DNA from 2 places in the Mucilaginibacter sp. SG538B genome. Region 2 is predicted to be linked to the other one. Evidence: riboswitches for the same ligand, from Rfam matches in the RefSeq annotation. Region 2 holds a riboswitch; the other holds the start of a gene.
The links. Region 2 has a riboswitch for cobalamin ahead of FHW88_RS08760 (TonB-dependent receptor plug domain-containing protein). Riboswitches for the same ligand answer to the same signal wherever they lie in the genome.
Positions count from the first base shown of each region.

Region 1: it holds a riboswitch for cobalamin, as region 2 does, so the genes downstream of both, metE (5-methyltetrahydropteroyltriglutamate--homocysteine S-methyltransferase) here and FHW88_RS08760 (TonB-dependent receptor plug domain-containing protein) in region 2, are expected to answer to the same signal.

Region 1 covers NZ_JABMJI010000003.1:446,761-450,191, reverse strand. The annotation lists gene FHW88_RS17930 (MFS transporter) at 1-1,209, shown strand, start outside; cobalamin riboswitch at 1,420-1,611, shown strand; gene metE (5-methyltetrahydropteroyltriglutamate--homocysteine S-methyltransferase) at 1,786-3,431, shown strand, end outside.
Region 2 covers NZ_JABMJI010000001.1:2,186,460-2,189,890, forward strand. The annotation lists gene FHW88_RS08755 (DUF6580 family putative transport protein) at 1-163, opposite strand, end outside; gene FHW88_RS08760 (TonB-dependent receptor plug domain-containing protein) at 215-2,164, opposite strand; cobalamin riboswitch at 2,284-2,483, opposite strand; gene FHW88_RS08765 (class A beta-lactamase-related serine hydrolase) at 2,458-3,431, shown strand, end outside.

The DNA.
Region 1 (3,431 bases), on a different contig from region 2:
ATCAGCACAATTTTAGCGTTCGCGCTGATCCCGCTTTCAGGTTTTGCAACTGATATTTATATACCTTCCCTGCCCTCCATGGCCAGGGAATTAGCTGTCAATAATTCGGCTGTTCAGCTTTCGCTCATCGCGTTTATGATCAGTTCGGGCGTCAGTCAATTGTTTGTTGGCAGCTTGCTCGATAGCTTTGGCCGGTACCGTATCGGTACTGTCTCCTTGCTGGTGTTTGCATTTGCAAGTTTTGTCATAGCTATCTGCCATAATATTGAGCTTATTTATGCCATGCGTATTTTGCAGGGCATCACCGTCGCGCTTATTGTGGTAGGGAAGAGGGCATACTTTGTCGATATTTATTCGGGCGAGCAGCTTAAACATTATACCAGCCTTTTTTCTATCATCTGGGCAACCGCGCCTATTGTAGCGCCTTTTATCGGAGGTTACCTTGAAGCTGCCTTCGGCTGGGAATCCAATTTCCTTTTCCTGGGGATAGCCACTCTTTCGCTACTTGTTTTAGAGTTGGTATACGGTGGCGAATCATTGAAAAATTATCACCCGTTTAAGGCTAAAAGTATTCTGCAGGTTTACCTGGCTACCATTAAAACCCGCGATTTTTCCCTGGGCCTCATCCTGATCTCCCTGAGCTATGCCATGCTGGTGGTGTATGGTATGAGCAGCCCTTTTATAATCGAGCATGTATTTCATTTGTCGCCTGTGGTAACCGGTTATTGTTCGCTGCTTTCGGGGGTATCATTGATGGCGGGCGGTATTATTTCAAAAACCCTCATCAGGAAACCGCTTATCAAAAAAGTATCGGTAGCTCTTGCCCTGCAATTAGGCTTTGCCGCTTTAATGGTGTTTACAGCAGGTATTAAAACAAATTTATTTACGCTGATGGCATTTACAGCATTGGTCCACCTATTATCTGGCTTTATATTCAATAATATATTTGCTTACTGTTTAGGCCGGTTTTCAAAAAATGCGGGTATCGCAAGCGGCGTGACCGGCGGCTCGCTTTATATTATCACTTCATTTTTTAGCTACGGCATTGTAAATATTATGGCCATCAAAAATCAGCAGTTATTAGGAACCGCTTATCTATCGTTCGCGATACTAGCTGTTATTACCCTGGTGCTTTTCATCAAAGCGAGGGCTTCGCACCAAAAACAAGAAGAAGCGGCTGTTATTTTAAATGCTGAGGTAGCTGTATAAGCTGAATGATATCGCCTTAAATAATAGGTGAAGCCGGTAATTAATTATCGGCTTCACCTGTTTTACAATGATACATAAGAATGGTACAATTCAACGCTTTATTAGGCTGATCTGTTTGTTGACCATTGTGCGGGTTACAATTTAACCAAGAAATAACCTGAATATTCAGCCGGCAGATCCTTATATTTGCCCCGATAAGTTCTTTACTTTACTTCATCAACCGGTATAGGTTTTACTTAATTGTAGATTAATAGGGAATCGTGTGTAAATCACGAACTGTCGCGCAACTGTAAGTAACACAAAGGTTTTTGCCAGTAATGTCCACTGTCCTGATGAATGGGGATGGGAAGGACGGCAAAAATGTTACAAGTCAGGAGACCTGCCTAATACTGAATTGACAATGCTTTCGCGGTATGAAGCTTGGTCTGGGTTATGATTACTTGCCTGTTTGGGTCTATGGCCCGTTATGACGGGCTGTGACCATATATTCTCTCCATATTTTACATATCATAAAACATTACGAAGCTTAGCTGAAAGGGCTTTTAACCGATTTATTCATTTAATCAATTAAAAGAAATGCTAACGCAAAATTTAGGTTACCCGCGTATTGGTAGCCGGCGCGAATTAAAAAAAGTCTGCGAAAACTATTGGGCAGGCAAAACGGGCTTAAAAAATGTGCTTACCGTGGGTAAATACATCAGGGAAGAAAACTGGCTACTGCAAAAAGAAGCCGGGATCGACGTGATCCCATCAAATGATTTTTCATTTTATGACCAGGTGCTTGATCATTCACTGATGTTTGGTGCTATTCCTAAACGCTATCATGAAGTGATCAGTCAAAAAGGCAATACCGAGCTCGATCTGTATTTTGCTATGGCCCGCGGCTATCAAAAAGATGGATTGGATGTGGTAGCTATGGAAATGACCAAATGGTTTGATACCAATTACCATTACATAGTACCCGAGTTTTATAAAGACCAGCAGTTTAAACTTTTCTCCACCAAAGTTATCGATGAGTTTTATGAGGCTAAACAATTGGGCATCGTTAGTAAGCCGGTATTGATCGGGCCTGTATCGTACCTGTTGTTGGGCAAGGAGAAAGAGGCTGGTTTCGATAGGATAGACCTGATCAAAAATCTGCTGCCTGTTTATTTTGATATCCTGAATAAGCTTAAAGCTTTGGGTGCCGAATGGGTCCAGTTTGATGAGCCGTTTTTAGCGCTTGATTTAAGCGAAAAACAACAGGAGGTATTTAAAGATACCTATAAGCAATTGAGGAAAGAATTTCCTTTCCTGAAGATAGTTTTGGCAACTTATTTTGAACGCCTGGGCGATAACACTCAATTAGCGGCAACTTTACCTGTTGATGTTTTACATGTCGATTTAGTGCGGGCGCCTCAGCAATTGAATGAAGTAATGGAGCATCTGCCCCAAAAAACTATCCTTTCTTTAGGTGTTGTTGACGGGCGCAATATCTGGAAAAATGATTTTGTTAACTCGCTGGTCATTATAAAGAATGCGAAGGATAAATTAGGTGCCGACCGCGTTTGGATAGCCCCTTCATGCTCATTGATCCATTCGCCATGCGATCTGCAAAATGAAACCAACGATGAAGTGCTTACTCCCGAAATTAAGCAGTGGCTGGCTTTTGCGCGGCAGAAAATAAACGAAGTGGTATTGCTTAGCAAATTATCGGAAGATGTGGTGAGCGATAGCAGCCTGCATCAACTGGCAAAAAACCGGCAGGCAAACGAGGCCCGCCGAACATCTGCACTGATCCATAACCCGGCAGTTAAACAACGGGTAAGCGCCATTACCGAAAATGATGCAAAGCGGATAAGTGCTTTTCCTGCACGGAAAGAGCAACAGCAGCAACTGCTTAACCTGCCGCTTTTTGCTACCACAACTATTGGTTCGTTCCCGCAAACAGCCGAAGTACGAAGCTGGCGTGCCCAATTAAAAAAAGGTGCGATAACCCTGGGGGAGTATAACAAACTGATAGCTGCCGAAACTGAAAAGGCTATAAAATGGCAGGAAGAAATAGGGTTAGATGTGCTGGTACATGGCGAGTTTGAACGTAATGATATGGTTGAGTACTTTGGCGAACAACTGGCCGGTTTTACCTTTACACAAAATGGCTGGGTGCAAAGCTATGGCAGCCGCTGTGTTAAGCCACCGGTTATTTATGGCGATGTATCAAGACCACAGCCTATGACGGTAAA
Region 2 (3,431 bases):
TCCACTTTGACGTAAAATAAGCACCACCAAATAATGCAATAGCACCTACCGGATTGAAATTACTCAATTCTTTATACTTAAATGCTAAAAGCCTGAATACGGCAGCAACCAGGATCATCAGGATCAGGAACAGGTTGCGGTTGGTGTTATCTTTTGCGGTCATGATTTTATATATGGCGTAAAATTACTTAATAATCCGAACAATAAGCAAACGCTATTTAAATTGATACCTGGCACCAAGCATGAAGTTGATACCGAGGGTGTTATATCCTAACCAATCTACGTATTTAGTATCCAAAACGTTGTTAAGGTCACCAAAAACATTTAGATTTTTGGTTGCCTTGTATTCCAAATGCAAATTTACCAGGTTATAGTGCTTCAGTGTAATCACTTCTGATCCAGTGTTTGTAAAAGTCAGATCGGTACGGTTACCTGCATATTTGTAGTTAACACCTACCTCAAAATCACTTAAAACATCATAACTGATGTTGGCACCCAAAGTACTCTTAGGCCTGCGGTAAAGGTTGCCGGTTTGTGTACCGGCTTCGTCGGTTAGTTTACCTGTTACATAAGCGTAATAGGCAGATGCATGAATTTTATTATCGTGATATTTTAATTCGGTTTCAAAGCCTTTATCTTTTTGCTGTTGCCCGTTTGCATATTGACTATAAGGAGGGCCAGACAGGTTTTTAAAATAGATAACATCTTTGGTATTACGCTTAAAAAACTGCGTATTAAATGACAATGTGTTTTTAACAATTTCCCAGTCAAAGCCTGCTTCGTACGATGTGGTGATCTCAGGGTTTAAATTAGGATTACCATATTGAGAAAATAACTGATATAGCGAAGGCGACTTAAATGCTGAAGCTATTGTACCGAAGACCTTAAACTGATCGGCAAGGTATAATGACGGGTTGATGGTATAAGTAAACTTGTCGCCATATTTGCTGTGATTATTATACCTGCCGCCCAGTTCCATGTGGAAGATATCGTATTTAAAGAATAAAGATGTATACGCGCTGAATATGTTATTAGCAGCATCACCGGCTTTGATAATACTTGCTGGTGCCTGATAGGCCGTTGATTCATACAGGCTGTACTGGTTTGTGTTGCTGTATTTAAAGCTCGCGCCGCTGGTAATATCCAGATACTTATTCAATTCATAATAAAATACAGCTTCGGCATTGGTTATACGGCCTGTATTTTTTGTAACCTGGTGGGTTCCGTCGTTATCAGATGGCAGGTTAGTAAAATTATTTTGAACCGTATTTTGCGACAGGTTCACATTGAGGTTACCTTTTGGCAAAATCAATTTTGCACCTACTCCACCAAATAAAAATGTGTTTTTATAAGTGTAATCATTGTCGGTTATAAAAGCACCGTAAGGAAGATCACCGGTATTGTGGCTTACCTGCAGGTTTCCGTTCAGAATAAATTTAGATGAAACATTTTGGCTCAGGTTCACACTGGCCGAACGTTGGTGAAAACCATCTTTCTTAAAACCGTCTTTGCCGGTAGTATCTGTAGCAGCGGCAAAGCCTTTTGAATCGGTATTTGAAAGATTAACAGCTATACCCGTGTTCTTTACCTTTCCAATTAATGAAGCCGATTCTTTAAACGTATTATAGCTGCCACCTGTTAGCTGCAATCCACCGGTTAACCCTTGCTCTTTAGCTTTTTTGGTGATGATATTAATAACACCTGCTACAGCATCAGAACCATACAGCGTTGAACCGCTTCCTTTCAAGATCTCGATATGATCTATCAGATCCAGCGAAAAAGCGTTAAGATCATAACTACCATCAATGCCCGAAGCATTGTTTACCGGAAAACCATCAACCAGGATAAGGGTATTGCCAGATGAAGCCCCGCGCAGGAAAACCGATGTGCTGATACCGGGGGCATTATTTGCACCAGAAAAAGTTATCCCGGCAACCGTATTTAATAATTGAGGCAATGATTTGCCCTGCGATTTATTGATCTCATCGGCAGAAATGATGGTAACAACGCGGCCAATGTCTGACAGTTTTTTAGGCGACCGGCTTGCAGTTACTACTACCGTATTGAGTGTGCGTGTGGTATCCTGTGCATATGCTGCTGAGGTAGATAACCCAACAGTTAACAAACCGAATCCTAAAATAATTTTAGCGTACTTTTTTTCCATGTATGATTGATATGTATAAAATAATAATGCAGCCTTAATAGCATACACGGAAATGAATAAAATGAAAACACGCCAAACGAAGAGCATTCACATCCAAGCTTCAATCCCCGAAAGCTATGAATAACATATAATGCCTTGGCAGGTCTTCTGACTTGCTCCCCATTTTGCCTGGCCTTCCCTCCTGTTTACAGAAAGTGGCTGTATAGATTTGGCAACGGTTACGGAGCTTACAGCTGCGGGACAGTTACGGATTTACACCGTATTCCCTTTTAATTCATTAAAAAAATAGTTTAATGAAACCTAAAGCGCTGCAAAAGTACAATAAGTATCTGTTAACCTCAAACTACATAACTATATTTATCATGATGAAATATTGCTGCATTTTATTATTGATGATGGGCGCGCTTGGCAGTTTTGCCCAACATCCCGATACCGTTTTTCTGAAAGGTTTACTATATAGCCATCCCGAACTATTTTCAGGCGTTTTGAACCATCCTGCACAAAACGAAATACAGATCCTATATACCCGGATCGACAGGGATAAAGACAATGTTCCGCACTTTACTTCATACAGCTATCATCTTAATGCGCATCATTATTTTTACCCCGCGAGCACGGTAAAGCTTCCAACGGCCATTTTTGCGCTTGAGAAACTTAACGAATTAAAAATAAAATGCTTAAGCCGCAAATCGGTCATGATTACTGATAGCGCATTTGCCGGCCAGACTAAAGTTAAAATAGATACATCATCCTCAACAGGTTTGCCGAGTATCGAAAATTATATTAAAAAGATCTTGCTGGTAAGCGATAATGATGCATATAACCGGCTCTATGAATTTGTCGGCCGTGCAGAGATCAATCAAAAGCTAAAGAAGTATCATCTTAACAATACCCGTATTGTGGGCAGGTTAGCCATAGGTGATGCAGGCGAAAGCACAAAGCACACCAACCCTATTGATTTTTACAATGATAATAAGCTAATTTATCAGAAACCGGCGCTATATGATGCGTCAAATTATCCCATGCACCTGGAAAACATGCTGCAGGGTAAAGCTTATTTAGATAGCAGCGAACGGTTGGTTAACAAGCCTCTTGACTTTTCTGAAAAGAATGTTTACTCTCTCGCCGATCAGCAAATGGTGCTTAAAAGGTTGTTGTTTCCTGAAACTTTCCCTAAAAAGCAACGCTTTAATTTAACGATAGATGACTATCGCTTCATTTACCGTTATATGAGTACCTTCCCCACCGAAAACACCAAACCCACCTA